DNA from 2 places in the Paenibacillus sp. J22P143 genome. Region 2 is predicted to be linked to the other one. Evidence: riboswitches for the same ligand, from Rfam matches in the RefSeq annotation. Region 2 holds a riboswitch; the other holds the start of a gene.
What was found. Region 2 has a riboswitch for S-adenosylmethionine ahead of AC58PQ_RS06485 (hypothetical protein). Riboswitches for the same ligand answer to the same signal wherever they lie in the genome.
Positions count from the first base shown of each region.

Region 1: linked by a shared signal. The riboswitch ahead of metA (homoserine O-acetyltransferase MetA) and the one ahead of AC58PQ_RS06485 (hypothetical protein) in region 2 are both predicted to bind S-adenosylmethionine.

Region 1 covers NZ_JCAUAQ010000002.1:138,283-153,748, forward strand. The annotation lists gene corA (magnesium/cobalt transporter CorA) at 1-868, opposite strand, end outside; gene AC58PQ_RS04395 (hypothetical protein) at 1,175-1,396, opposite strand; SAM riboswitch class I at 1,531-1,657, shown strand; gene metA (homoserine O-acetyltransferase MetA) at 1,769-2,713, shown strand; gene AC58PQ_RS04405 (aminotransferase class I/II-fold pyridoxal phosphate-dependent enzyme) at 2,749-3,918, shown strand; gene AC58PQ_RS04410 (trans-sulfuration enzyme family protein) at 3,915-5,090, shown strand; gene mqnC (cyclic dehypoxanthinyl futalosine synthase) at 5,323-6,459, shown strand; gene AC58PQ_RS04420 (putative sporulation protein YtxC) at 7,028-7,975, shown strand; gene thrS (threonine--tRNA ligase) at 8,322-10,256, shown strand; gene AC58PQ_RS04430 (3D domain-containing protein) at 10,444-11,100, shown strand; gene AC58PQ_RS04435 (hypothetical protein) at 11,418-12,101, shown strand; gene AC58PQ_RS04440 (PDC sensor domain-containing protein) at 12,107-12,772, shown strand; gene AC58PQ_RS04445 (hypothetical protein) at 12,851-13,231, shown strand; gene AC58PQ_RS04450 (ammonium transporter) at 13,278-14,564, opposite strand; gene liaF (cell wall-active antibiotics response protein LiaF) at 14,837-15,466, shown strand, end outside.
Region 2 covers NZ_JCAUAQ010000002.1:635,566-651,031, forward strand. The annotation lists gene AC58PQ_RS06435 (alpha-galactosidase) at 1-590, shown strand, start outside; gene AC58PQ_RS06440 (alpha/beta fold hydrolase) at 680-1,567, shown strand; partial or broken gene AC58PQ_RS06445 (sigma-70 family RNA polymerase sigma factor) at 1,955-2,329, shown strand; partial or broken gene AC58PQ_RS06450 (ABC transporter ATP-binding protein) at 2,331-2,995, shown strand; gene AC58PQ_RS06455 (Ger(x)C family spore germination protein) at 3,112-4,227, opposite strand; gene AC58PQ_RS06460 (GerAB/ArcD/ProY family transporter) at 4,224-5,321, opposite strand; gene AC58PQ_RS06465 (Ger(x)C family spore germination protein) at 5,318-6,436, opposite strand; gene AC58PQ_RS06470 (GerAB/ArcD/ProY family transporter) at 6,433-7,533, opposite strand; gene AC58PQ_RS06475 (spore germination protein) at 7,530-9,065, opposite strand; gene AC58PQ_RS06480 (hypothetical protein) at 9,326-9,652, shown strand; SAM riboswitch class I at 9,803-9,932, shown strand; gene AC58PQ_RS06485 (hypothetical protein) at 10,030-10,512, shown strand; gene AC58PQ_RS06490 (VOC family protein) at 10,988-11,401, opposite strand; gene AC58PQ_RS06495 (VOC family protein) at 11,482-11,937, opposite strand; gene AC58PQ_RS06500 (DoxX-related protein) at 11,969-12,301, opposite strand; gene AC58PQ_RS06505 (asparagine synthase) at 12,270-12,428, opposite strand; gene AC58PQ_RS06510 (VanZ family protein) at 12,606-13,037, shown strand; gene AC58PQ_RS06515 (alpha-amylase family glycosyl hydrolase) at 13,174-14,469, shown strand; gene AC58PQ_RS06520 (alpha-glucosidase C-terminal domain-containing protein) at 14,430-14,825, shown strand; gene AC58PQ_RS06525 (PadR family transcriptional regulator) at 14,822-15,364, opposite strand.

The sequences.
Region 1 (15,466 bases), 500 kb from region 2:
CAATGGTATCTCCGTGAGCAACTTGCATCCCGAGCACATTATCAAAATTCATCCCGAAAACACCTGTAATGAATGTCAACGGCATGAAAATCGTCGTTAAAGCGGTAAACACGCGCATGATTTCATTCGCTCGGTTTGCAACGCTGGATTGATAAGCTTCTCGTAAGTTCCCCATGAGATCGCGGAGCGTATCGAACGTATCCACGATTTTGACGGCATTCTCATAAATGTCGCCGAAATACTTCTGCAGCTGATGATCGATCAGTCTAAGCTCTTTTTTACCCAGTGTCCCGATGACGTCGCGTTGAGGCACGAGCACCTTTTTCAACCATAAAATTTCAGAACGAAGACCGATAATCTCATTCAAATGCGACTTCTTCGTCGCCATGAGAATATCTTCTTCCAATTTCTCGATCTTCGCTTCAATTCGGTCACCGACGGCCACATAGTTATCGACGACAAGATCGACTAAATGATAGAGGAAACGATCGGCGCTATTCACTTCTTCTTCCCAAAGGAAGGGCTTGAGCGCGCGAAGCTCATTAATTTTTTGTCGTGTTACGGTAATAATTACATGCTTGCTTAGGAATAGATTAAGTGCGCGTAGAAAAATTTCTTCATCATCGAAACGAATGCTATTAATCACAATGAAATAATGGGAATCATAAAATTCAATCTTAGGACGCTGTTCTTCCTCACTTAGACAATCTTCTACCGCCAAATCATGCAAATGGAAAAGAGGCTGAAGTAATTCCAGATCCTCGACCCCCGCATCAATCCAGTAGAAGCCTTGACTTGGCGGTATAAGCGCAGCGGTCACATCATCAACTAACGTAAAAATACCATTTTGAACCAACCGTGTTTTCATCTGCCCACCCCTTTGAATGGAACCAGCCAGTTAGTTCATCTAGAAGAGCAAGGCTCTGGACGATGGAATAACCGACTGCATTCCTACACTTTGAAATTGTTTACTGATGACCTTGCAGGTACTACTCCTCGGTTCTCCGTCCAAGCGTATGCCCTCCTTTTCCGTCCGTGTCGAATACTTGTCTAGTATACCCGTTCATATATCCTCTTTCAAGCCAAATAGTTTGATGAAATAAGGGGAATTCTCGTTTAGATATCGTATGGGAAAATGGCTAGGTCTGTGTCAAAAAAAATAAACCGCCAAAACTTACTTGGCGGCACGCAGGATCTTATTTTTGATGTCCGTGTACATCTGAATTAACTCAGGGGCGCCGCGCTTCATTAGATCAGCTTCACTATCTGCTCCATACACAAGATGGAGTTGCGAGATGGCGATTTCCGCTTGCGCTGGCGTAGGTTTTACTGTTTCAATTAAGGTGAAGAATCGATGTAGGGAAGCGAATGCAGAGAAGTTATCCGATGTTTGCATTGACAGTAGTACCCCTCTTTTCTTTATTATCTTGTCCATACCTTGTTTAACCTTCAAAAGCAAAGTTTAAACATGGACCATCTTGACTTTCGTTTAATTTATAGTATGATAATGCTAATCGCATACGTTTCATTTTCTTATCAAGAGTAGGTGGAGGGACTAGCCCTATGACACCCGGCAACCGACAAACCTTTGCAAAAAGGGGAGCACGGTGCTAATTCTTGCGGAAACGCTGTTTACAGCGAATCTGGGAGATAAGAGAAGGACATTGACTTTGATTTTCTATGGCCTTTCTCTGATTCCAGAGAGGGTCATTTTTGCTTTTTAGAACGATTTGAACCTAATTTAAACTAAAGAAGAGGAGTGAACAGGATGCCGATCAAGATTCCTGACAACCTGCCTGCCAAAGAAATTTTAAACCAAGAGAACATCTTCACCATGGACGAATCTGTCGCGTATCACCAGGATATACGTCCACTTCGCATTGCCCTGCTTAACTTAATGCCGACGAAAGAAACGACCGAGACACAGCTGTTGCGCTTGATCGGGAACACGCCACTGCAAGTGGAGTTCGTGTTGTTACATCCTAAAACTCATACTTCCAAAAATACGTCTCACGAACATTTAGATATGTTTTACAAAACCTTTGATGATATCAAAGATGATAAGCTGGATGGTATGATTATTACTGGCGCGCCCGTAGAACAAATGGAGTTCGAAGACGTGAATTACTGGGAGGAGCTGACACAGATCCTCGAATGGAGCAAACGGAATGTCACCTCCACTTTGCACATTTGCTGGGCTGCTCAAGCAGGCTTATACCACCATTTCGGAGTACGTAAATATGCGCTCGATAGTAAAATGTTTGGTGTTTTCCCACATACCGTGAGTGTTCCGAATACGAAGCTGCTGCGCGGATTTGATGAAGTGTTCAATGTACCGCAATCCCGTCATACCGATATAACGCGTGAAGATATTGAGCGATGTCCGGATTTGGAAATTTTATCAGAATCCGAGGATTCTGGCGTGTATATCGTCGCAACGCGCGATGGGAAGCACATTTTCGTAACAGGACATTCCGAATATGATGCTTGCTCCTTGAAATGGGAGTATGATCGCGATGTGGCCAAAGGGCTGTCAATCGACATTCCGAACAATTATTACCCGAATAACGATCCAAGTAGACAGCCTTACAACACGTGGAGAGCACATGCGAATTTGCTGTTCTCGAACTGGCTGAACTATTATGTATATCAAGAAACACCTTTTGAACTGACAGTTAACATTAATGAAAGCTTGGCAAGCTCGCAATTGTAAAAATCGAACCCACATCCTGAGGAGGAATTCCCTTGTTGAAAATCGAAAGTCGTCTCGCTCAAATTGGCTCTATTGAAGAACCTGTTACAGGTGCTGTTAGCTTTCCTGTTTATCAAGCAACTGCATTTCGCCATCCTAAGCTAGGGCAAAGCACAGGATTTGATTATGCACGTACGAAGAGCCCAACGCGTAAAGTGCTTGAAGATGCCATCGCCCAGCTCGAATCCGGAGATGCAGGCTTTGCATGCTCTTCAGGAATGGCAGCATTGCAAACGATTTTCGCCTATTTCAGCCAAGGTGATCATTTGATTGTTTCCTTGGATTTATATGGCGGTACCTACCGTCTATTAGAAAGAATTATGTCCCGTTTCGGTGTAACGGCTACGTATGTCGACACGAATGACTTGGATGCACTAGAAGGTGCGTACCAGTCCAATACGAAGGGCCTCGTTATTGAAACGCCAACGAATCCGCTAATGATGATTACAGATCTTGAGCTTGTCTGTACATGGGCCCGTAAGAAGGGCATCGTATCCATCGTAGATAACACGCTGCTTACACCATACCTGCAACGTCCGATTGAGCTTGGAGCCGATATCGTCATCCATAGTGCGACGAAATATTTGGGCGGACATAATGACGTGCTAGCGGGTCTGATCGTTACAAAAGGGAAAGAGCTTTCTGAGCAAATGGCTATTCTTCATAACTCCATTGGCGCTGTGCTTGGACCACAAGACAGCTGGCTGCTCATGAGAGGGATGAAAACCCTCGCGCTTCGTATGGAGCGTCATGAACAGAATGCTACGGCAATCGCGAACTTCTTACTTGCGCACCCGCTGATTTCAGATGTATTCTACCCAGCGTTGGAGTCACATCCGGGTTATGAAATTCAAAACAAGCAATCGAGTGGGAATACAGGGATTTTCTCCTTCAAGGTAAATGATGCTCGGTTAATCGAGCCGATTCTTCGTCACATCAAGCTCATTGCTTTCGCAGAAAGCTTGGGCGGAGTCGAGTCCTTGATGACCTACCCAGCCGTACAAACACATGCGGACATTCCGCTTGAAATTAGACAGCAAATTGGTGTCGATGACCGTCTGCTTCGCTTCTCTGTTGGAATTGAGCATATCGATGATCTGATCGCTGATTTGTCGAATGCCCTTGCGTCCGCGCAAGCCGAATTGGAAGGAGCTTCACAATCATGAGCCATTCTTCAGATAAAGAGGGACGCAAGCCGCATGGCAAGTTTGCCACAAGATTAATTCATTTCGGAGCCGAAATCGATGAAGCTACTGGGGCATCCAGTGTGCCTTTGTACCAGGCTTCAACCTTTCATCAAGCTGATTTGGAAGCGAATCAAGCGTACGACTACACACGGTCTGGTAATCCAACGCGTCAAGCGTTGGAGGATTACATAGCTTTGCTAGAAGGCGGTACGCGCGGATTTGCGTTTGCCTCTGGGATGGCTGCCATCTCATCTGCGTTGATGCTTTTGTCGCAGGGAGATCATGTGATCTGTACGGAAGATGTTTACGGCGGCACGTATCGATTGCTTACAACGATTATGAATCGCATGGGCGTGGAATCTACGTTCGTGGATATGACGGATATTGCTCAGGTGAGAGCAGCCCTTCGTTCGAATACAAGAGCCGTATTCATCGAGACGCCTTCGAATCCAACGCTCCGCATTACGGACATTGGTGAGATTGCCGCTTTTGCGAAGGAGCATGATCTGCTCACGATGCTGGACAATACCTTCATGACGCCATATCATCAACGTCCGATAGAGCTAGGCATCGATATCGTGCTGCACAGCGCGACGAAATTCCTAGGCGGGCACAGTGATGTGTTAGCTGGACTAGCTGTTGTAGCGAACGACAGCCTTGGCCGTCGGATGAAGCAAATTCAAAATGGCATGGGGAACGTGCTTGGCATTCAAGATTCATGGCTGCTCATTCGCGGCATGAAAACATTGCAAGCACGGATGGAAATGTCCGAGAAGGGCGCTCGCAGATTAGCACAATGGCTGATCGAGCAGCCGGATATTGACGTGGTTTATTATCCTGGGCTGCCTAACCACCCAGGTAGAGAAATACACGAGAAGCAATCCTTGGGCTATGGCGCTGTTGTCTCATTTGACGTAGGTTCTGGCGAGAAAGCGAAGAAATTGCTAAGCAAAGTGAAGATTCCACTCGTAGCTGTGAGTTTGGGTGCTGTAGAGAGTATTCTATCGTATCCGGCGATGATGTCACATGCCGCAATGCCGAAGGAAGTTCGCTTATTGCGCGGTATTACGGATGGTCTCGTGAGATATTCAGTGGGTCTTGAAGATATCGAAGATATTATTGAAGATTTGGAACAAGCCTTGCGAGGTTAAGTACTTGGTTATTCATAAATTATCCATAAAATATAAGCATGTATATGTTTGCACACAATAAGTCGGCTATATTTCTAGATAAACACTGTGATACGTCCTAAGAGGACGGAAGCCATTTATTCCGTTTACAATGGAATAACACTTGGAAAAAGCAGCGATTTGCTGCTTTTTTGGCATGAGTATGGTACGATTAATGGATACGAGCCTTCAGAAAGTAAAGGAGTGAGTTGCTATGAAACCGATCGATCGCATTTTAAATAAAGCACAAGCAGGCGGACGAATTGATGTAGAAGAATGTATTACGCTGTTCGAATCCGATCAAATAGAGAAAATTGGCGACACCGCCAATCAGATTATGAAGAAGTGGCACCCAGATCCGATCACGACTTTCGTGATTGGACGAAATATCAATTACACGAATATCTGTGATGTATACTGCAGATTCTGTGCGTTCTACCGTCCACCGGGATCAGCGGAAGGCTATGTGTTGCCTGATGAAACGATCTTCCAGAAGATTCAAGAGACCTTGGATGTTGATGGTACCGAGATTCTGATGCAAGGTGGTACGAATCCGAATCTACCATTCAGTTACTATACGAACATTTTACGCGAAATTAAGAAGCGTTTTGACATCACGATGCACTCTTTCTCACCCGCTGAAATTATGAAAATGAAGGACGTCTCTGGCGGCTTATCGTTAGAAGAAGTCGTTCGTCAATTGCACGAAGCAGGGCTTGATTCCTTACCGGGCGGCGGGGCAGAAATCCTCGATGACCGCACACGTCGTAAGATCTCCAAGCTGAAAGGCTCATGGCGCGATTGGATGGACGTCATGCAGACGGCTCACCGAATCGGGATGCATACGACTGGAACGATGGTTATTGGCTTCGGCGAATCCATGGAAGAGCGTGCGCTTCATATGCTGCGCATCCGTGATGCGCAGGACGATGTGTTGTTGCAAAAGCTGAACACACCAGGCTTCTTGGCATTCATTCCGTGGACGTTCCAACCGGACAACACGAATATGAAGGCAGAGAAAGTTACGCCTGAAGAATATTTGAAAACGTTGGCGATCAGCCGCATCATGCTGGACAACGTGCCGAACTTCCAATCCTCCTGGGTCACGATGGGACCTGAGGTTGGCAAACAGACGCTTAGCTACGGCTGTAATGACTTCGGCAGCACGATGATCGAAGAGAACGTCGTATCCGCGGCGGGCACCACGCACAAAGTCAACGTGTCCTCTACGCTGGACATTATCCGTCAAGCAGGTAAAATCCCTGCGCAGCGGAACACAAAATATCAGATTCTGCGTGTGTTTGACGACGTGAATGCGAAGATTGATCGTGATTTTGTGATGCAGAACTAAAATGTGAAAAAGCATGAACGACAACGCTTATCTACTATTAAATCCACTAGTGGGATTTGTATGGATAAGCGTTGTTTTGTCGTCGGTAGTTAGAGATAGTCGACAAAACCGACTATCTCCGGTGCACTCAACGTCCACACGATGAAGTTGCTCGAATTCACCAGTTTTTTTCATCGCTTTAATTGAAAATTAATCCTAGCTTCAGGTAACCATTGGTCAAAAAGAGTACAATGGGGGGAACACCACAAATTTGAGATCGAAGATCGGAGTGATTTTTGTGAAACTGTTTAAAAGTTTTATGCAAGGATTCCTTTATGCGTTCGTCTCCATTGGTGCTCTCCCATTCTTGCTCGTGAAGATTCTGCTTGAACAACTGTAACTTACCACTTTTACTCTCATGAGGAGCAGCTGTATACTGCTCCTTTTTTGCATGCGCAATAAGCTCGGAAAACGAGCTTAATCGCTCTCCTCCGCGCCACCCGCAAATGGCAAATTGTTCGTTGTATATCTCCCTGCTATCGACCATATACTCTTAAGAGGAGGATGCATAGATGGAAGGAGTGAGCACATGGAACTGTTTGCAATTGCCCTAATCGATGTCGAAGAATCCTATGTACGTTCGCTGAGCGCGCAGGTGAAGCAAGCGCTGCAGTATTTACATATCGTAGAAAATGGTTTAACGGCTACTTACACTTGTAGTAAGACACGTGCTTTTATTTATGTGGAAGCGGAAGCGGGGAGTGTACACCACGATCCGCAGGTTCATGAAGCTCAGGTAAGAGCCTGCTTAGCAGAAGTGTTGGCGAGCCACATTGTAGCGGACAAGGAATCCAGTATCTTGCGTAACCTGATCACGAAGGATTTTAAATATGAGAAATTGACGGACATTGAAGCGATTGAAGGATACTGTAAGCAATCATTGATTCAAGAGAGTGTGCTGGATGGGTTACCGCTGGTGAACAGCAGCCCTTGCCGGCTCCGTCGCATACAAATGCTGAAGGAACAGATCATCGGCTTGCTCGAGGAAAATCCTCAGATCAGCCTAGATGGCTTCCTTAAATTTCGGATTCAGGAGTACAAGGAAGAGTTACGAGAAATTGTCGAGTACGCGATTGATGAGTTCATGATGGACCGCCAGTATCAGGAATTTATTTCGCTTCTGCAATATTTCGTCTATATTCAAGAGGCCAAAATACCCGCTGCTCATCTCATTCACAAAGGCGGTCATGAGTTTGTCATTCTGAATGATAGAATGGAGCCTATTGATGCGAATGAATTTGATGCAAGCTTTCGAATGGAAATGCTGGAGAAAGACATCAATTTCGAGGATATGATCGTGAGTACACTCATTACGGTTTCTCCCGCCAACATTTACATTCATACACGGGATCCTGAATTGACGATCATCAAAACGATAGGGCAGATCTTCGAGGACCGTACATCCGTGTGCAGTTATTGCCGTACTTGCGACCTTTATCTTGGAGATGCCAAGAAGCAGGATCAACTATCCCCTTGACCTTGCTCTCTTCGCCATTTATAATAGTGATCGAAGGCGTTAGTATCAAAGACAAGAACTTTCTGTATGAACTGCTCAGAGAGAGGAGACCAGGCTGCAATCTCCTTCAGCGAATCAGATTGTTTACCCCTTTGTAGCCGTATTGTGGAATTCGACCTGACTTGCAGGTACGATACTATACAGTACCGGAATCATTCCCGTTAACGAATGCTGATGAGGATTCGACTTACCCTTTGGGTATGAGCGAATCGAACTAGGGTGGAACCACGAGCTGAGCGCACTCGTCCCTTTATGGGATGAAGTGTGCTTTTTTGCGTTCAATTAACACATACTAGGAGGAACGAAGATGGTTGTACAAGTAAAATTACCAGATGGCGCAGTAAGGGAATATGCAGTGGGGACGACGATTGAGCAAGTGGCGGAATCCATTTCAACCGGTCTAAAGAAAAATGCTGTTGGCGGCAAAGTAAACGGTAAATCGGTTGATTTATCTTTTCCATTGGACAATGATGCAGATGTTGAAATCCTAACGCTCGATAGCGAAGCAGGTCTAGAGATGTATCGTCATAGCACAGCGCATTTGATGGCACAAGCGATCAAACGCATTTATGGCAACAAATCGGTTAAGCTAGGAATCGGTCCTGTGATTGAGGATGGCTTCTACTATGATATCGATTTGGAAACACCGCTGAATCCTGAAGATTTGGTCAAAATCGAAAAGGAAATGGAGCGCATCTCTAACGAAAATTTGGCGATTACACGCCGTGTTGTTTCCCGTGAGGAAGCTCTTCGTATTTTCACAGAAATGGAAGATCCGTTCAAGCTGGAATTAATCCGTGATCTACCGGAAGACTCGGTATTAACGATCTACGATCAAGGCGAGTTCTTCGACTTGTGCCGCGGACCGCATTTGCCATCAACTGGTCGTATCAAAGCGTTCAAGTTGTTGAGCGTAGCTGGTGCTTACTGGCGTGGCGATGCGAAAAACAAAATGCTGCAACGCATTTACGGAACTGCTTTCCCTAAGAAAGCGCAACTGGATGAGCATTTACACTTGCTCGAAGAGGCTAAGAAACGGGATCACCGTAAATTAGGCCGCGAACTCAAAATGTTTGCATTTTCACGCGAAGTTGGTCAAGGCTTGCCGCTTTGGCTGCCAAACGGAGCGAAACTAAGACGCACAATGGAGCGTTATATCGTTGATTTGGAAGAGCGTCTAGGCTACCAACACGTATACACGCCTGTACTTGCTAATGTGGAGTTGTACAAAACTTCTGGACACTGGGAGCACTACAGTGAAGATATGTTCCCGAAAATGATTATGGACAATGAAGAGCTTGTTCTTCGTCCAATGAACTGTCCTCACCATATGATGGTGTATAAGAGTGATATGCGCAGCTACCGTGATCTTCCGGTTCGGATCGCTGAGCTTGGCACCATGCACCGTTATGAAATGTCTGGCGCCTTGACTGGTTTGCACCGCGTGCGTGCGATGACATTGAATGATGCTCATATCTTCTGCCGTTTGGATCAAATTAAAGAAGAGTTCTCCCGCGTTGTTACCTTGATCCGTCAAGTATACGCAGATTTCGGAATCACAGACTACCGTTTCCGTCTATCTTACCGGGATCCGAAGGATACAGAAAAGTACTTCCAGGATGATGAAATGTGGGAAACTTCCCAACGTATGCTTCGTGAGGTTGTTGAAGAACTTGGACTGCCGTTCTTTGAGGCGGAAGGTGAAGCTGCATTTTATGGTCCCAAATTAGATGTTCAAATTAAAACAGCGTTGAAGAAGGAAGAAACACTTTCGACGGCGCAAATTGATTTCTTGCTGCCTGAACGCTTCCAATTGGAATATACAGGTGAAGACGGTCAGAAGCATCGTCCAGTCGTTATCCATCGCGGAATTATCTCCACAATGGAGCGTATGACAGCCTTCTTGCTTGAGAATTTTGCTGGTGCCCTTCCGACTTGGTTGATGCCAACACAAGCGAAAGTCATTCCGGTATCCCCTGCATTTGAAGAGTTCTCCAACCAAGTAACGGAGAAGCTAAGAGAAGCAGGTATTCGCGTTGAAGCTGATAATCGTAATGAGAAGCTAGGTTACAAAATCAGAGAAGCGCAGCTGGAGAAAATTCCATTCATGCTCGTCGTAGGCGAGAACGAAGTGAAGAACGAAAGCTTGTCCATCCGTAAGCGGGGTCAAGGGGATCTGGGTACTCAGCCGATTGCTGAAGTCATCAACATGATTCAAGAAGAAATCAAAAACAAACTGTAACAGCCAGTTGTTCCTATAAGAAGCAGAGAAGTGCTTATCACTTCCCTGCTTTTTTGCGTTCCAAAAAAGTATTTTATATATGCATAAGTAGACGAAAGGAGGACATGTTATACAGTGAGTCTGTACGTGGAGGTTTATTGATGAAAGGAAATGGAGAACCTACTTTAGTAGGGGGAGGCTTAAAAGAATGAGAATAACCGATGCGCAAGTGCAATCCAAATGGATATTAGCATGGATGGTGCTCACCGTTTTGGTTGTGTTTTTCGGAGAAGAGGCTAGCAATCAAGGTAATAATAGGGCGGCAAACACCGATACCCATATACAAGATCAAAGGGACAATCAGGCTCAGGCAAGGACTGTGCTTCCTGCTGCATGGCCAGTTGCACAAGAGCATCAACAACAAGCTAGTTACCGCTTTGTTCCAAATCTAGATTCGGATTTATCCAAATACACGGCAGTTGAAGTGACAGCGACTGGGTATTCTGCGGGTAAGGAATCTACAGGGAAGAATCCAGACCATCCTACCTATGGGATTACGTATTCAGGTATTAAGGTCAAGCGTGATGATAAAGCTTTATCGACGATCGCGGCAGATACAAAGGTGTTCCCATTAGGTACAGTTTTATTTATACCAGGGTATGGCTACGGGGTAGTTGCAGATACAGGAAGTGCGATTAAAGGGAAAAAAATCGATCTCTATTTTGACACGAAGGACCAGGTTTATAAAGAGTGGGGTAAAAAGACCGTCAAAGTGTTTGTGGTGAAAAAAGGAAATGGAAAAGTGACTGAGATCATTTGGAAGCAGTTAAAGGATGAAATACTGGCTCCTGCAAAAGCCCTGTAAGGTTCATTTTGTAAAAAAGAAATTCATAAAAAATCCTGTTTGGGAAATCATACTATTACAGGAGGTGATTGACATGGCAAAGAACAAGAATAACAAGAAAGCAGCGCAAGACTCGGAATTTGCTACTGAAGTAGCGGTACCTAATAAGCAGCAGCAAAACAACACACAAAACCAAAATAAATAAAAAATAGCTAAGTTGAAAAGACGGAGATCCGAAAGGGTCTCCGTCTTTTTATTTATTTCTTTTCGAGCCCTCCTACGATATAATGTAACAAAAACTAACATTTTGTTCCTTTTGGGAGGAGTTCCGGTTGCTGATGTTGACGGATTCAAAACAGAAAGCTTGGTTCTACGTTTTTGTACTTATTGGCTTGGGTGTAAATGTAATCGCTTTATTTTCGGTATCAGCTTGGGTTACGCTAGTTAGTGTCGCTGTTTTCCTCGTTATGGGAGTAGGCGCATTACTTAGTTCTAGAGCATCCGTTCGAGCACGAGAGCAGGGAACACTTGATCACGAAGAACAATTCCGTACATTTATTCAGGAATCACAGGTTGTTGCAGACCGACTAGCAGCAGCGGTTGAAGAGGTCAATCGCTCTATCGGGCATCTACTTCAGATTGCAGATGCTTCCATTCAAGGGGAAGAGGAATTGAAGGGACGAAGCCAACACGCTGCGGGACAGCTCCAAGAAGCCTTTGCTGCGATTCAACAGGTGGCCGCGGCTGCTGATCAGATTTTAGATTCGTCGTTACATATGCATCGGGAAAGTGAGCAAACCAAAGATACGGTGGTTGATGTATGCAGCTCCTTGAATGCGACAGATGAGGTTATGAACGATTTACACGTGAACAACGATACGATGCAGAAGAAAATTCAAGATCTAACAGAGCATACCTCGAAAATTGAAGAAATCAATACGTTCATTACGGAAGTTGTTGCTCAAACGTCATTGCTTGCCCTGAATGCTAAGCTTCGGTTATTCACGGTATTGATGAGATGAAGGTGATGAAAGGGAAGATCGATACGATTTTCTCATTGATCCTTCACGTGAATAGCCTAGTGGCAAGTACCACTAGTTCAACGCAACACCAATCCACCCTGGTTACTGGGACCAGAACTTCTTTAGGAGAAGTGGTGGATTTGATGAATGAGACGATGTCGAGCGTTGAGCATACACTGGATCAAATGAAAAAGCAGCGGCATGAGGTTTCAAGACTTCAACATATCAATCAAAACTTAGATCGCTCTTCCGCAGAGCTCGTCCAGGCCATTCAAGCCGTCGGAATGAAGAGTAAGCATGGAAGCGTTCATGCAAATATTGATGAAATGAAGCAATTGTTGAACGCACTTGTTCGAGTACCTGACATCAAATCATTGGTGGAAGATAAGCATGCCTCGCATTTACACGGCATATTGAAGAAAACAGCAGGGATTGAAGCGATCTGGTCGAATCGCGGAGATGGAACCTTTATCTACTCGCAGCCAGAGGCGGGCTTAGTGAATGCCAAAGGGAGAGAGTGGTGGAAGCGTGCAATGGCGGGTGAACTCTTCATTTCGGAAGAGTACGTGTCAGCTATTACGAAAAAACCATGTATTACATTGTCTAAATCCGTCATAGATGACATGGGAATGCCAATTGGTGTCGTTGGAATCGATCTCGTGTTAAATTAATAGTTCTCAAACCACTCTTTTTAGTGTAAAATAAGATTACTGTTATAAATCTTAACACGGAGAGATAGGTGATGGAACATGCTACAAGCATTGCGATCGGATGGAAAGCCCCTGAGAACAACTAGAAAAGCCGCGGAGGTACTTCCCTTCTTGGAAGCTTTTATCGCACGCAAAGAGCAACAGGCTCGGGAGATTGAGCAGGTTGTTGAGCGATATGAGATCAAGAGAATGAAGGAAGAACGGGCTTATCAAACAATGTCATCGTTTCGACGCATGTTCTCCGGTAAGAAGCCCGATCATCATCTTGCTGTAGAGTATATCCATTATGTGAAGAAACCTATGGAGCAAGTAAGAAAGCTTCGTGCCGAAATCCAGCAAGCAAGACAAATCATGAGTGATTCTAAGCCGGGTGACGATATTACGTTCCCAGACGAATTCGAAGATATATTTTCATCATAAGAAGAAGAGGACACTGCGGTTGCAGTGTCCTCTTCTTCTTATGTACTCATTCTTTTTTCAAATGCTGTAAGTCCAAGAATCCTTCTTCCTGGCTATAGGCTGGAACACCGTGAGAGCCAACATCTAGACCAACTAATTCCTCGTCCCGACTTACGCGTAAGGGAACAATTAACTTAATCAGCTTCATAACAACCCAAGTGATGATGAAGCCCCATGTGCAGACGGTAACGAGACCTAATGCTTGAACGCCTAAGAGATGAAAGCCTCCACCATAGAATAATCCAGCTGTTCCTTCGCGGATTGCATCTGGCATTGCGCATAAACCAACGGCGAGTGTACCGATGCTGCCACTGATACCGTGTACAGGGAAGGCGCCGACGGGATCATCAATCTGTTTGGCTTCCAGTATTTCCGTTGCGAAGACCATGGCAATTCCGCATATCGCGCCAATGCATATCGCTGCAGCGTCACTGACGAAGGCACAGCCTGCGGTAATGCCGACGAGTCCAGCGAGCGCGCCATTGATAACCATGGGTGGATCTGCCTTGCGATAACGCATCATAGTGAACAGAATGCAGGCCGCACAGCCTGCAGCAGCGGATAGCATCGTGGTGACTGCGATGTGCCCAATTGACGTATTGGTAGCGCTCAATGTACTTCCAGCATTAAAACCAAACCATCCGAACCAAAGGATAAATGCGCCTACAGAGGCAAGTGGTAGATTAGATGGGGGAACGATGTTAGCTTTTCCATCGGCAGTGAACTTGCCAATTCGCGGGCCAATGATTATTGCTGCGGCAAGAGCGGAGAATCCGCCAAGTCCATGGATAACGGCTGACCCAGCGAAGTCAACCATGCCAAGCTTGCCAAGCCATCCATGAATGCCCCATACCCAGTGGCCAGCAATGGGATAGATTAATCCAGTCATGGCTATCGTATAAAGAATATAAGCGCGAAAATTGATGCGTTCTGCTACAGCTCCGGATACAATCGAGATAACGGCGATAACAAAGGCGCATTGGAATAACCAATAGGTATCATGCGAGATGGTTAACGCGATGTGTGTTAAATCTCCTCCCATGAAAAATCCTGTTGTACCAATGATTCCCCCTATGTCTTTCCCGTACATCAGTGCAAATCCAAAGAAGTAAAAAATAAGAGCGCCGAATGCAATATCTACAAATACTTTCATGATAATACTTACCGCATTCTTTTGTCGTACAAACCCTGCTTCTAGTAAGGCGAAGCCGCCTTCCATTAATAAAATCATGGCAGCAGTCAAAACAACCCAAATTGTGTCTAGTCCAGACGTAAGTTGTTGGATTTGATCCATTCTTGTAATCTCTCCTTATAATACTTGCGTTCTCAGCACCAATTATACGGTTCTGATGATAAGCATGTCAACGAAATGCGTGAGAATACATGACATGATAGTTGAAATGTTCGTCTTATACAACAATCATGTGAGGTTTGAATGCGGTTGCCTCTGAAATATCGGTCTCCAGACGGAGGACGCCTTCAATCCAACGTCTCTTTTCATTCTACCTAGTATCTTATAAACTAGAGTTATCTTAACAAAGCTTCACACAAATGGAGGAAGAACGTATGAATCCGCATATGTTTCAAAGAATGATCTGGGGGCTTGTTCTCGTATCCGCGGGCACTCTCTTTTTACTAAATCAATTGGGAATCCTTCACGTTGATGTCGCCTATATGTTTTCTACGTATTGGCCTGCTATTCTTATTTTTTATGGGCTTATTGGATTCGTCTCACAGCGTAAGTATCATTGGGGTGGGTCGATTGGCAGCTTGATGTTGTGTGGTGTCGGAACTATTTTTCTATTGAACAATTTAAATCTTACCGATCTATCGCTGGGCGAAATGTTTAAATTTCTGATTCCAGTAGCTTTAATATTGTTTGGTTTAAATGTTATTTTTAGACCAAGCAAAAAAGAGTCACCTGATTGGCCTGCAATAAAGAAAGCAAGAGATGAAGAAAGAAGAGCACGGCGAGAAGCGAATCGATTCCGCCATTCACACCATAAGCAGCAATGGGAGTCAGGAGCGTGGAACACGTCCAAAGGTTCCTCCAGCAATCCGAAAGAACAGATGAATCACGCTTCGTCAAACAATGTGAAACATGGACTAACCGATGAAGAGAAGGAAGTGCTAAGGGATATTCACGGTGCATACCCCGATGACGAAAAGCATGATGAATGGAAGGATGGCCACCCC
Region 2 (15,466 bases):
CAGATCAAGCATGGATTAGTGATAACACCGATGCGCGGGATCGGTTAGCGATTCAAGAGGGATTCTCGTACGCCTACAGCCCAGCTGTCATGATGTGTTGGGTGACGGAGTCCCCGCATGGCATTAACGGTAGGAGCCTCCCTTTATCGTACCGATTCCACAGTGCGATGATGGGCGGTTTGGGCATAGGGGCGAATATCAGTAAATGGTCGGTCGAGGAAATAGAAGAAGCGAAGCGCTATGTGGAGCTGTACAAAGAGATCCGGCCGATGATCATGAACGGCAGCCTATATCGGCTATCCTCGTTGAGGGTTGCGAATTTGGCGGCTTATCAGTATCTAAGTGCAGATGAACGTGAGGCTGTTGTGTTTGTGTTTTTGCAATCCCAGCATTTTGGCTCTGTAGTTCGGAATTTGCGGCTGCAGGGGCTTGAGACCCAGGCGTCCTATGAGGTACAGATTGACGATGGAGATGCCCTCGTTCGTCATGGCTCGACCCTTAAGAACCTCGGCGTTCCGTTGACTCTGCGAGGGGATTATCAAAGTATGATGATACGAGTGAAGAGGATGAAAGAGAGAACGGTTGTGTGACTTTTTTCCGTCGGATCGAGTGTGGGAACCTCTCAAACGCAGTGGGCATAAGCTGATAATATATGTCGATTTGAGAGGATGTCTTGTAAATGTTTCCTTATCTCCAAGAAATTCATCAATTCCCCTATCCCGATTATAGGTTTATGCCACGCGGTTATTATAACTCCCCTTATTCTGAAGGATGGTGGCTCTGGAGCAATGTTGCCCTTGAATCGGACGAGAAATACCGTTTACCCGCATCGCAATGTCTTACCTTCGTGCTTGTGCATGGCTCCTGGGCTGACGCTCACTTCTGGGACGGCGTAGCGGCGGTGCTGCGCAGTAAAGGGCATGCCGTCCATACGCCGGAATACGCAGGTCACGGCAATGATCTGAACAAAAATGTCACGCATGCGATGATCACGAAGTCCGTTGTCGACTTTATTACGAAACTGAACCTGCGCAACATCGTACTCGTCGGGCACAGCTTCGGAGGATCAGTCATCCAGAAGGTTGCTGAACAGGTACCGGACCGCATCAAGCGCCTCGTCTTCTGGGACGCGTTCGTACTGAAAGACGGCGAATCTGTTGCCGACGAGTTACCGCATCAAACGAAACAAGGTTTCGAGCAACTCAGAGCCGGCTCGAAGGATGATACGATCATGCTTCCGTTTCCACTGTTTCGGGATTTGTTCGTCAATACGGCTACATTGGAGGAAGCCAGACGGATGTATGCAGGCGTCACTCCGGAACCGGCTAGACCGCTTTTCGAGAAGCTGGATCTTAAAGCGTTCTATGAGTTGCCTATACCGAAAAGTTATGTATATTTTCTCCAAGACAATGCATTGCCACAAGGAGAGGGTTTCGGCTGGAATCCGCACATGTCCACACGGCTCGGCCAGTTCCGCCTTATCGTCGGTGACGGTGACCACTTTACGGATACTCGCACAAGGCCGGACATGGTGGCGCAGAAGTTTTACGAGGCGGGGCGGGACTGATCAGGAACCAAATTCTGAGGATAATTATAGCGCGCAAACGTCATGATATCAGCATTAATAATTGATTATTAGGAGATTGAACTATCGGTGAACGATAGTCGAGGAGTTGCTTATCAGCAGCTCTTTTTTTGGGTTTGCTGGGATATTGAGCAGGAGGTTGTTATAGCGGTGGTTTGGGTACAAGTACGGCAGTTGTCTTAGCTCTTTTCATTCTTTTGGTTATTATCACCAGTGCTTTTGTATGAAAATTCGTAATAAGAGAATGCTTGTCTGAATACACAATGAGCTTCAAGAAGAAGATCGATTCCAAGGGATCGGTCTTCTTCTCTGTTATAGGGCATTTATGCTAATCCTTAATCTATGATTAGGGGAGCACGATTTACGTTGCTTCGTGTACACAACCTCAAAAAATTCGACAATACAGGAGAAGATTTAGAAGATTTGATCTCCATTGGGACGATCGGTCTGATCAAAGCCATCGAATCCTTCTCCCCAAACAAAGGGACAAAGCTGGCAACATTTGCGGCGCGTTGCATTGAGAACGAGATCTTGATGCATCTGCGATCCTTGAAGAAAACACGCAAAGATGTGTCTCTGCATGATCCCATTGGAACGGACAAAGAGGGGAATGAAATTACGCTCATCGATATGCTCGGCAGCGAGGCGGACGATGTGGTGGGTGCGGTGCAGTTGGAAATTTTAGATGACCGCGAGAAGGAAGTTGTTGTCGGTCGGTTTGGTTTGGAGCTTGGCGGCGAAGACAATGACAGCCTTAATCCAGATTGAGCATGTTAGTAAATTTTACTATATGGGCGGCGAAACGATTCGGGCATTGAATGACATAACGTTAGAGATTGTGCAAGGCGAGTTTGTCGCTATTATGGGGCCATCGGGCTCTGGGAAATCCACATTGATGAACATTATCGGATTTTTGGATGTTTTGGATGAAGGGTTATATGTGCTCGATGGGAAGCAGATTCATTCGCTGAAGGATTCACAACTAGCTGAGATTCGGAATCGGAAAATCGGGTTTGTTTTTCAAAACTTTAACCTGCTGCCGAGATTAAGTGCCTAAGAGAATGTGGAGTTACCGCTGATTTATCGAGGCTTGTCGAGGAAACAGCGGGAGCCCGGGAGCCGCTGGTTCTACAAGCGTTGGAAGCGGTTGATTTACTGGATCGCAGGAAGCATTTTCCTTCAGAGCTTTCTGGTGGGCAGCAGCATCGCGTTGCGATTGCTCGGACGTTGGCAGGCGATCCATCGATTATATTGGCGGATGAGCCTACAGGAGCATTGGATTCGAAGACAGGCGTGGAGACTATGGATATTTTCAGAAGGCTTAATGAGCAGGGTAGGACGATTATTGTGATTACGCATGACCGGCAGGTTGCGGAGCAGGCGAAGCGGGTTGTTAGGTTCAGAGATTGAAAAGAGCTTGGGCTGAATTCGACTGCCTTTCCCCAATAAACGTGTTCCACCATGAACGCTGCCACAGATCAATTCCGTCTTTGGAGTTGTTCTGAAATATTAACATTTCTCACTTACTATTCAGAAACCCCAATACTTTTGATGATCACTTTAGGTGAAACATTTACGGTTGCTTCAGATAGCGCTTTTACCCAGTTATCCTCTATCTTCTTCCAGTCTTTATAATGATGTGCGCGTACGTGAACGCCAAACTGAAAGGGATCAACTTGATGCTTTTGAGCTTTCTTGATTAAAGCTTCACATTCTTTTTTTAACTCTTTTTCAATGACTTGTTCTAGCTGTTTTTTCTCCTCCTCTAAGTCTAAGGTAAACGTGCGCTCCGTCAAATCGATCTGAACCTTCATCTCAATATCGATTGTAAGATCGGCACCTTCGAATTTTTCCTTCAACTTAGTCTTTGCCTTGTTAATATTGAAACTAACATAGGACAATTTTTCATTCGTATCGAACATTTCAGGAGGTAAGTGAAATGTTAACGGTATGTTAGTTTTCGTATCGAGCTGCAATAATAGGAGCAGAGAACTTTCTTGATAATTCAAAGAAGTGGCATAGGTGCCGTCTTTGTGTAAAAGAGCAGTGCCTGTAATAACGAGATCATTATTCTCTGGTTTCATCTCAGTTAACGTAGGCGTCATTCCTTTATCCTTCATTTGTTGATGAAAATCCTGCAGTGTCGTTTGCACTGTAATCCGGCCCTTATAGGAGCTTTCTACCAGTTCTTTGATCACAGTGGCGATTCGGCCTTTATCACCCATGTTCGTATACATCACATCTTTCATTGTTCCATTGATCATAATGATTTTCCCACTAATCTCATCTCGGGGATTACGGAAGAAAACATCCAAATAGGGATATGCATTTCTTTGCTGCAACAGTTTTTTCCCTAAAAGCACATTCTGCGATCTTCCGTATGCAAGGCTGCCGCTTGTCTTACTATCAATTAGCCATACTGATTCCTCCACTGTATTAGCTATTGTGGATGTGATTTTATATTTATCAGTGGCTTCTTTGTTGAAGACAGGAGTTGACGTGAACACGACTAACTTATTATTCTCATCAAAATCATAAGCCTCAGTGAGAACGAACTGTTGGTTTTCTAAATAAACGGTATTACCGCACCCCGAAACAAACAACAATGCCAATGTTAAAAAAACATAATTGAATCTCTTCATTGTTTCACTTCCTTTCTAAGATGAAAAATCCATCCGTAGATCCAGAGGAAAATTGGGAACACATAAACACTATAAAAACCTGCCATCGCCCACGAATTGGCCATTTGAGTTATTTGAGAAGAAGTAGGGATAAAAAAGAATGACGATAGGATCCATAGGATTATGAGTATACGCAAACAATTTCGATGATCCTGTTTGCCTAATAATTGACTTGTTCCTAATGCGGCCACGTAGAGGCAAGGAATAATCGTCATAAATATCATAACCAAATAAACGGACAAACATATGATCTCCAGCCGTTCCACAAAAGGCAAATGGATCATCTTCAATAAGTTGAGCACGGGATAAACGTAATCTGTGACCTCAGTTCTAGAGAATTTAACAAAACAGACGATTGTAGTCGTTAAATAGATAATCATCGATAATGAATTTGCAATAACCATTCCCTTGGAGGCTGATTTCTTTTCCTTTAGAAAAGGATAAAGGATGAAAGCCAGTTCAAATCCAATAAAAGAAAATATGGTGTATTTAACGGATGACAGAATGGGAACCAATCCTCCTTTTCCAATCGGTAGAAGGTTCATCCATTGCGTATCCTTTAACGTAAATAACAACAAGAAAGGCATCCACAAAGTGACAATAAAAACAAGCTCAGCAAAGATTCCGATCACTCTGATTCCCTGCTTGGCAATCATATAGATGGGAATGGTAAACAAGATCATTAAAGTGGAGTTCCGTATATCATGAATGACCCATATTTTTATGATATGAATCGCTGATAACATGACTGTACTTGCTGCATATGCATTGAACAGAATCCATACTGCTGCTAAACCTTTACCCACCCACTTGCCAAAGTATTTAGATAAAAGTTCGAATAACGTATACTCAGGATTTTTCTCCATAATTCGGATGATGATTAAGCTTACCAGCATAGACAAAATCCACCCCAAAATAATGGATATCCATCCGTCGGTACCGGCCGTTTCAGCTAAATCGCGGGGAAGGGATAGCATACCGACCCCGACTTGGCATTCAAATATAAGAAGAATGTATTGTTTCAATGAGATTTGATTCATCGCGTATTTGTTCATTCGGAAACTCCGATATTTTTGATGACAACTTTAGGAGAAACATTTACGGTTGCTTCAGATAAAGCATTTCCCCAGTGATCCTCTACCTTCATCCAATTTTTGTAATCGTGTGCCGACACATAAATCCCAAAACCAAAGGGATCGATTTGATGCTTCTGAGCTTTCTTAATTAAAGCCTCGCATTGTTTTTTCAGCTCCTGTTCAATGGCTTGTCCCAACATTTTGCTCTTATTCTCCATGTCTAAGGTAAACATGCGTTCCGTTAAATCGATCATAACCTTCATCTGGATTTCGATTGTAAGCTGGCTTTCATCGAATTTTGCCTTAAAGTTAACCTTTACTTTTTTAACATAGAAACTCACATAAGAGATTTCTTCATCCGTATGAAACATCTCAGGAGGAAGATGAAACGTAAGCGGTATGGGATTGTTTGTAACGCCCTGCAACAATAGCAAGAGAGAACTTTCTGGGATATTTAAAGAAGTAGCGTAGGTACCATCTTTATGTAAAAGAGCGGTCCCTGAAATAACAAGATCATTCTTCTCTACTTTCATTTCAGATATGCTTGGCGTTATTCGACTATCCATCATTTGTTGATGGAATTTCTGCAGTGTAGTTATCACTGAAATCCTTCCCATATATGTGCTTTCTACCAATTGTTTGATCACACTGCCCATTGGCCCTTTATCGCTCATATTTGTATGCATCACATCTATCACGGACCCATCAATCACAATCATATTAGCGTTAATTTCGTTTTTAGGATCGCGAAAGAAGACATCCAAGTAGGGTAATACATTGGTTTGCTGCATCACTTTTTTGCCTATAAGAATACTTTGCAATTTTCCAGCCGCAATATTACCATTTAGTTTCGACTCGAGTTTTTTCTTCGATTCACGCAGCGTATCTGCTGTTGTCGTTGTGATTCTATTTTTATTCTTAGCTTCACTACTGAAGACAGGACTAGATGAATAAACGACCAACTTTTTCTCGTCATTAAAATCTATTCCCTCAGTAAGAAGAAACCGTTGATTCTCTATATAAATTGCCTTACCGCAACCAGTAATAAATAATAAAGCTGCCCCTGTTAAGAAAACGCCATGCCATTTCTTCATAGTTTCTGTTCCTTTCTAACCCGATGAAACAGCCATCCGTAGATCCATAGGAAAATGGGAAACACATAAGCGAAATAAGAACCTGCCATCATCCACAATTTACCCATTTGATTAACTTGTGAAGAAGAAGGGAGGAAAAAGAATGACGATAGGAACCATAGGCACATGAAAATTCGTAATATATTTCGATGATCCTGCTTGCCGCATAATTGACTTACGCCCAGCACAGCTGTATACAGGTAGGGAATGATCGTCATAAATAATATAAACAAATAAATGGAAAGATAGATGATTTCCAACCGTTCTAAGAACGGAAATTGGATGAGCTTCAGTAAGTTAAGGGTGGGATAGGTGTAATCTTTGATCTCATCTGGGGAAAACCTAACAAAGCTGATTACGGTCACTATTAAAAAAACAAACAGGGATAAAGAGTTTGCAATAATAATTCCTTTGGACGCGGATTTCTTGTCCTTTAGAAACGGATATAGAATGAAAGCAAGTTCAAACCCAAGGAAAGAAAGGATGGTTGATTTTACGGTAACCAGAATGGGAAACAAGCCTTCTTTACCGATTGGAAGAAGGAAAAGCCAGTGGGCATCTTTTAATTCATACAACAACAAGAAAGGCATCCAGAAAGAAATAAGATAAACGAACTCAGCAAAGAGTCCGATTCCCCTTATTCCTTGCTTGGTAACCATATAGATGGGAATGATAAACAGAATCATCAAGATAAAGTTCCTCATATTCGGAAAAATCCATAGCTGTATGATATAGATCGTTGAAAACATGACCACGCTTGCTGCAAATGCCGCGTACAGTATCCAAACAACATATAAACTTTTACCTACCCATCTACCAAAGTATTTAGATAGAAGCTCGAATAACGTTTTTTTGGGGTTTTTCTCCATAATTTTTATAATGACTAAGCTAAGAAGAATTGCTACAATCCAACCCAACAAAAGTGATATCCATCCATCGGTACCGCCAGCTTTCGCTATATCGCGGGGAAGGGAAAGTACACCGATCCCCACTTGGGTTGTATAGATAATAAAGATATACTGTTTCAACGAAATTTGATTAAACGAATATTTATTCATGGTTGATCTTCACCTTCTCTGTTTGCACCCTGTCTGATAAGTTGAGTTGGATCGGCCGAGACTGGGCGTTTTTTCATTTTCCACATAGGGAGTCGAACCCATACGTCTTTCCAATCAGACAGTCGGATAGGAGCAATCGGACTTCCATAGGATATGCCAAATGATTCCATCGAAATAAGGTGAGCCCCAATAATCATCAATCCAATCACAATGCCTACCATACCGAACACAGCGGCCAGAAGCATCATTGGAAAGCGAAGCATCCGCAGCGAGGAGGACATATCATAATCAGGGATAATAAAAGAGGAAATAGCCGTGATGGCAACGATAATTACCATTATATTACTTACAATTCCCGCTTGAACCGCCGCCTGACCGATGACAATACCCCCTACAACACCTATCGTTTGTCCAATAGGACCCGGAAGACGTAAACCTGCTTCCCTTAGCATCTCTAGGGATAGCTCCATTAGAAGTGCCTCTATAATCGGAGGGAAAGGTACTTTTGCTCTGGACTCCCCAATCGATACCAATAAATCCAAAGGGAGTACTTCATAATGAAACGAAACAATGGCTATATATACGGCAGATAAAGAGATTGTCGTAATTAAGGCTAAATAGCGTAATAAACGTAGAAAAGAGGCTATGACCCATCGATTGCTATAATCATCAACACTTTGAAAGAACGACGAGAAGGTTACAGGTGCCACGATTACACTGGGGGAGTGGTCGACAACGACTGCTATTCGTCCTTGTAACATGTGGGCTGCGGCAGAATCCGGGCGTTCCGTCATAATTAACTGTGGAAACAGGCTTATCGGATGATCTTCAATAAACTCCGCTAATTCTCCCGTATTCAAAATGGCGTCCACATTTATTTGTAATAGTCGGTCCTCCATTTCTTTCACGAGATTAGGTTGTACAACATCTTCGAGATACATCATAGACACTCTCGTATTTCCCCGAGATCCGACGTTGTATTCTTTTATTTTCAGTTCGCGATTAGGAAGATAGCGTCTGATTAAGGCAATATTTTGCCCCGATGTCTCGACAAACCCTTGATGTGACCCCTTTAGCGTGGATTCGATTTGCGGCTCTTTAATCGCTCTTTGAGGCCAGCCTTGTGTATGTAAAATAAGTGAACGCGTCTGCCCTTCAATAAGTAGGATGCTTTTACCTTGAAAAATCGCGCTTTCAATATCTGACCATAAGGTGGTAATTTCAGTTTTTGCAATTGAAATGGAAGAGTTCCAAATATCATTAATCGAATTGATTTCATACATAAGCGGGTATAAGACGTTATTATTAATCGCTGATTTATCAATGAGCCCTTCCAAATAAACAAGAATGGCCTTGTCCGCTGTTTTTAATTGAAACTGACGTGTAACAAGATCTGGAGCAAACGTAAAAAAAGCTTGCAGGGTAACTAGGTCATTTTCAAGGACTCCTGAAATCGATTGATTAGAAGGAACGGATGATTTCTTTCTGAGATCAGATTTTATTCCTTTTAACCATCTCCGGATCATCACCATCCTTGCACCACCATTCCTATAATCCATGTAGACAAAATTTTCCCACATTTAGGCAAAATTATTCAGGATCAACAATCATTGTTACATACTGACGATTTTTAATGTTGTAGTGATTTCTTTACATCTATCCTGTATTTCTTACAAAAATACACAGGAAATGAAATAAAGAGCCTATTTATTTACGACTATGTGAGGCTACACTTGGAACCAGAAGGGATAATCATTCTTTTGAGTTCGCAAAATTTGGTGGGAAAACAGGCTTGGAAATCCTCATGGAGGAATCAGACCCAGAAGCAATGGATTTCTTACTTGATCTCTTCTGGGTACTATCTGGAGGAGCAGATCCGATAGAATGGATAAATAAATTGAAAGGAAGAATGAAACTCGTTCACTTGAAAGATTTTGCAGTGATGAGTGATGGCGAACAGCGATTTGACTATGGGGAGGAGTTGATTCTGAAAAGTTATTATTGTGTTCAATGTAAAGTGCTGCATTTAAAATCTATTTCTCCAAAAGAAACAATCTTCAGATCTGGTTTTCATTGGATCGAGTCAGTTTTGTATCAAGTCGGTGTATGTTATAAGTAATTTATTATAGGAGCTACGCTTCGAGGATAAAAAAAGGTGCTCATGAAGCTGTATCATGAGTTTTATGAAACCGGATGATCAGGGAGTGTTAAATGCCTTGACACCAGAGAACTTTATAGTATTATAGAAATAATTGAATAATGTTGATTTTTCTTATCAAGAGCAGGTGGAGGGACTAGCCCTATGAAACCCGGCAACCGACAAACCTTTGTTAAAAAAGGAATGCACGGTGCTAATTCTTGCGGAAACGCTGATTTTAAGCGAATCTGGATGATAAGAGTGAGGATATGATTTTGAATTTTTATGACCTTTCTCTAACTCCAGAGAAGGTCATTTTTGTTTTCATTATCAAATACTAGTGTAATAGGAGGGATAGGATGTCGATCACATTACCTGACAATCTGCCAGCTTTGAAAAATTCGGGTATAGGTCTTTCGTATGAAAGTTTGCAGCATTGTAAGATTACTCATATAGAATGTTTTCGATTTGACATTGAGCTTACAGAAAAGATTTTAATGGAACACAGCCCTGATTATGTCTGTGGGCTACTTGCTATCTCTACTAAGACGGGAGCATGTGGGTTAATGGAATTTGCGATCCCATGTATAAACATGAAGTGTGATTGGGTATTGTGGGCTGCTCCTTTTCAGCGAATAAAAGGTCAAAGCTTGATCGAGAGTTTGAACTACGTTCGACAAAAACAAGCGGCATGGGGACATGAGAGATCTGAATTAATTGAGTCTGCATTAATGGACCTAACTGGAAAACTTGGAAGGTCATCAAAAAATAACGGGGATCAAAGATACTTGTGGGATCGAGCATACTTATTTGACCATACGCAATCGTACGTCTTGTTCTAAAAAAATCGACAAACTAGGTGAAGATTTGGAAGTCGTGATTAGCTTCGGAAACATCGGACGGATTTACGACGCACCATTTTTTATAAACAATAGTACAGGAACATTGGAAAAAGATAAAATTGAGCAGGTCATAAACAAGGTATTATACGAAGAAAAATTCAACCCAATTTATTATAACCAATTTAAGGGGTACGAGAGTTAATAATCTGTAGATAAGCAGGTCACTTACATGTGAATTGCTTATTTTTTTACTTCAAAACAGATGTAAGCTAAATATGCATATTAAATGTCATTCAACATTACAATAATACCGTTAAACGACATAATAAATTACAAAATATGCTATTTTTTATTTACAGCAGCACCTTAAACGATATTAATTAAGCGACAAAACAAGTTACAATTCACACCTTACGAAGGGGTGAAAAGGAGAAAAAAATAAGGGGTGAGATTCGCTCTCACCGCCTCATTCGTTTTACTGATTGACTGCATTAGAATCCATCCAAAACAGTTCCCATTGATGCCCGTCTAGATCTTGGAACGTACGCGTATACATGAAGCCGTGATCCATAGGCTCATTGTATGCTGTTCCGCCAGCTGCAAGCGCCTTATCGACGAGTGCGTCCACTTCTTCGCGGCTATCGAAGCTTAAAGCAACGATTACTTCCGTCGTTTTCGTAGCATCGGCAATCTCTTTTTTTGTAAATGTTTGGAAAAACTTCTCAACCAAGAGCATGGCAAAGATTTGTTCACTGATAATCATGCAGGTTGCATTTTCATTCGTAAATTGAGGATTGAAATCAAACCCAATAGCACGGAAGAAAGCGATGGACTTGTCCAAATCTTTTACAGGTAAATTCACAAAAATTTTATCCGCTTGAACTGCCACGATTGGATCACCTCGAAAAGTTATTTGTACTTCTCATATGATAATTGATCGTAAATCTGTGAGTCAAATGTGTGAGAGATTTATCCCTCGTAAGCTCGCTTGAGCGCGGCAATATCAATCTTCTGCATGCTTAGCATCGCCGTCATCACACGCCCTGCTTTCACGGGATCCTTGGTGTAGAGCAATTCTCCCAAAGTGGTGGGAATAATCTGCCACGATAATCCGAATTTATCCTGCACCCAACCGCAGCGCTGAGGTTCTCCGCCTTCAGACAGCTTCTCCCACAAGGAGTCGACCTCTTCCTGTGTCTCACAGTTCACGAATAAAGAGACGGCAGGGGTGAATTTGAAATGAGGGCCGCCATTTAAAACCATGAACCTTTGACCGTGGAGCACTAATGTACCTGAGATGACGGGTCCTTCTGGGCCAGAGCGATTGATACTTTCGATTTTGGAATCGCTGAAGATGGAGGTGTAGAAGTTCATTGCCTCTTCGGCATTGCCGTCGAACCAAAGGAAAGGTGAGATTTTTTGCATGTCAGCAACTCCTTTTTTTAAGATCATCGTATCACAAATTGCGAGCGGCATATACATTCGCGGGAAACATGGCGAGCAGCATAAGCATTAAGCCAATAGAAGCAGTAATAGACGTGATAGGAATCAGTATTCCGATGGCGCCCGCGATTTCTAAATATCCGGTGATCGATAGCCGATGGGTTAAAGCCGTCTTTTGCAGAAATGCGAGCTCAATGGTTGGATAAAGTGAAGCAACTTGGCGCGAAGTTAGCGTAAATAGTTGAAATAAACAAGCAGGCGCCAATGAAATGGCGCCTGCTTGTTTAACTTCAATGTTCGATGAGCTTACAAACCTAACGATGTTCCACCAAATCAATTGCTCCAAGAATCACATGAGCAACTCCAAAGCCTAGCACGCCGATACCAAGAAGTTTATACTTGCTTTTTAGCATGGTAGCACCAGATGCAGAAACGACAGTTCCAAGAACAGCAGGAATCAATCCCTCGCGCATGAACATCACTCCTCCAAGTTTGTTTGGTTTAGCAAGACAACGCTTAGTTTGCTTCAGAGTCATTTTCATATGCAGTATAAATAGCCATTTAATTTTGGGATATTTTGTAATGGGGAATGATATAAGATATAGTTTAGATAGGCTATGTACTCAAAAAGAATGATGGAGAGTAATCGCATGAAGATTTTCCTAGTTATCATTTGGGCGTTAATTCTGATTGTTTGTACCTGCAATTTAAATCTAGGGCTTCTCGTTAGGCAACATACCATGTACTTTGACTTTGACCCCAACCCGGATTTCTCCGAGATGTTGAAGTTTTTCGATTATAATCGGATTCATACCCATTGGGTTCTTGTGAAAATAGGTCACTTCATCGGCTTCGGAATGATGTATTTGCTTCTCTTTAATCTCTTGCAAAAAGTAAAGTCATCCATCATCCTCGCGATTATGTTCGCTGCGGCAACAGAGGTTCTTCAATTATATTTCCACCGCGACGGCAGGCTGTACGATATTGCTATTGATACTGCCGGTATTTTATTTGCGAGCTTTTTTAATTCAAGGATTGATACCTATACAGACCATAGGAATGATCAAATGTCGCTCAAGTGAGCGGCATTTTTTTGTACTGCAACACAATCGCATCATAACTGAGTAGAAACGGATATTGGCAGTCTTTTACAAGTCAGCTACGATGTAAGAAGGGAATATATATTCGTATTTTCAACTCATAAGGAGATGAACAACCATGCAGCATTTTCCTACAAAAGGGCAAAAAGGTGTACGATTCACGTATGACACGGATATTCAAATCGAAAGTGTTGCGGTAGCTGGGACCTTTAACAACTGGAATGGCGATAGAAACTTCATGAATAAGTTGAAGAATGAGAACGGCTGGGCGCTTGAATTAGCCATACCGAAGGGGAGGCATCTCTATAAATTCGTCGTGAATGGGGAAGCGTGGATTGTAGATCCTGCGAATCCAAGTGTTTCGGAAGATGGGCAAAATAATTCGGCGATAACGGTCACTGAGTTGGGCGACGTTTTGATCCGAACAAATGAGATCTCAGCGGATCAGCCTGGTTACATGTATGAAAATTTTACGGCTCTCCAAAGTCCTGAATGGATCCAGAAGGCTGTCATCTATGAACTTCATATTCGCGCATTTACTGAAAATGGCTTCAATGGATTGTCCGCTAAAATAGACTATTTCAAAAAACTCGGCGTGAACACGTTGTGGCTAATGCCTTTCAACGAAGTTGGGCATGTTGGTAGGATTGGTGTCTATGGCGACCCATATGCCGTGAAAGATTTTTATAGTATTGATCCAAGCTTTGGGACAAAAGAGGAACTAGCAGCATTCATTCGATTAGCTCATGAGAACGGGATGAAGGTCATTCTGGATTGGGTTTTGAACAGAACGAGTGTGGATCATATCATGACCAGAAGTCGTCCTGACTATTTTACACGGAATGAACAAAATGAGCTTTACTACGATGTGCCTAATCGTACCTATTTCGCGGGATTACAATTCGATAATCGTGACATGCGAAGCTATGTCATTGAAGCTATGAAGTATTGGGTCATTGAGTTTGATTTTGACGGTATTCGACTGGATGATTCAGACATTACCCCGTATGATTTCCTGACTGAAATCAAGCAGGCGCTGCAAGTGGTGAAAGCGGATCTCATCTTAATTTCACAGTCCTATGATGAATATCATCATCTTGAAGCTTGCGATTTGACCTACGATGGTAAGCTGCGCCTCCTAATTCGCGATTGGATGGATGGCACTATCATGCAAAGTGATTTCATTGCCATTTATAACTCTTTTACGTATAGCTTCCCTAAACATGCGCTCAGAATGAGTTGGCTGGAGGAGAAAGAACAATCACGAATAGCTTCTTATTTGGGCGAAAAGCATGCGGGCCCCGCTGCCACCATTTTGCTTACATTAGAAGGTGTTCCATGTTTGATGATGGGCCAGAGTTTAATGAGCCCACCTTGGAAACGTGGACTTCATTATTCGATGAATACCAACTGAATTGGCAGGAATTTGATGCGAAGATGTTCGAACACTATGCCTTTTTGATTCAGCTCCGAACGAGCAATCCAGCTCTTTGGAAGGGAGAATTGACGTTCATCCGTAATTCAGGTGACAAGGTATTGTCGTACACGAGGCAGTATGAGGGGGTTACTTATTTGATCGTTGTTAATTTATCGCCAGATGCTGTGAGTATTTGTTTTAACAATAGCCCCATAGCCGATGGATGTATCAGGGATAAGAATAATGTGATTTACCAAACGGGGGCGGACAGTCGTCCGATTTCGGATGACTCATCTGAACTATGGATAGATCGCTATGAGACGATGATTTTTAGCAAGACTGATTTGAATTAGGAAGGATTCGATGGCAGCTCGGCAAGTAGTTCCTCGAACCATTCCTTGGCAAAAGTATGAGAACGAATACCATAATGAAGCGTCTTGATTTGATACGCAAGGATTTCTGCATAAGGGGCTGGAACATGCATGTTCTGGAGCCCCTTGTCCATGTTCTGGAGTTCATTTTCTACCATTTCAATCTGTGTGATGATTTGCTTTAGTACAGCACGTTTATCCTCAACGGAATCGATTAATCCCAAAAAGAACACTTTAGCTAAGGCCGTGGATTCTAATCTGCTTGTAGGTATTTCTGAGCCCATCCAAGTATAGAAAGTCTCTTTTCCTTTGTCTGAAATGACATACACTTTTTTGTTTCGTCCGCGATCGACTTGTTCCTCATAGCCAATATCACCTTGTTGAAGTAATTTCTTTAGAGCCGTCTGTAAGCTGCCGTAACTGGCACTATAGAACAAGGCGATGCCTTGTTGAAATGCTTTGTTAAGCTCATAAACCGTTTGATTCTTCAAAATCAATAAACCGAGAATGACAAATTCCATATGGCGACTCCCCTTATTGGCGTTGACTTACGACTTGTCCGTACACTACGATTAGTTATATTACTAATAGTAACATTAGTCATTCGTGAAGACAATTGGTTC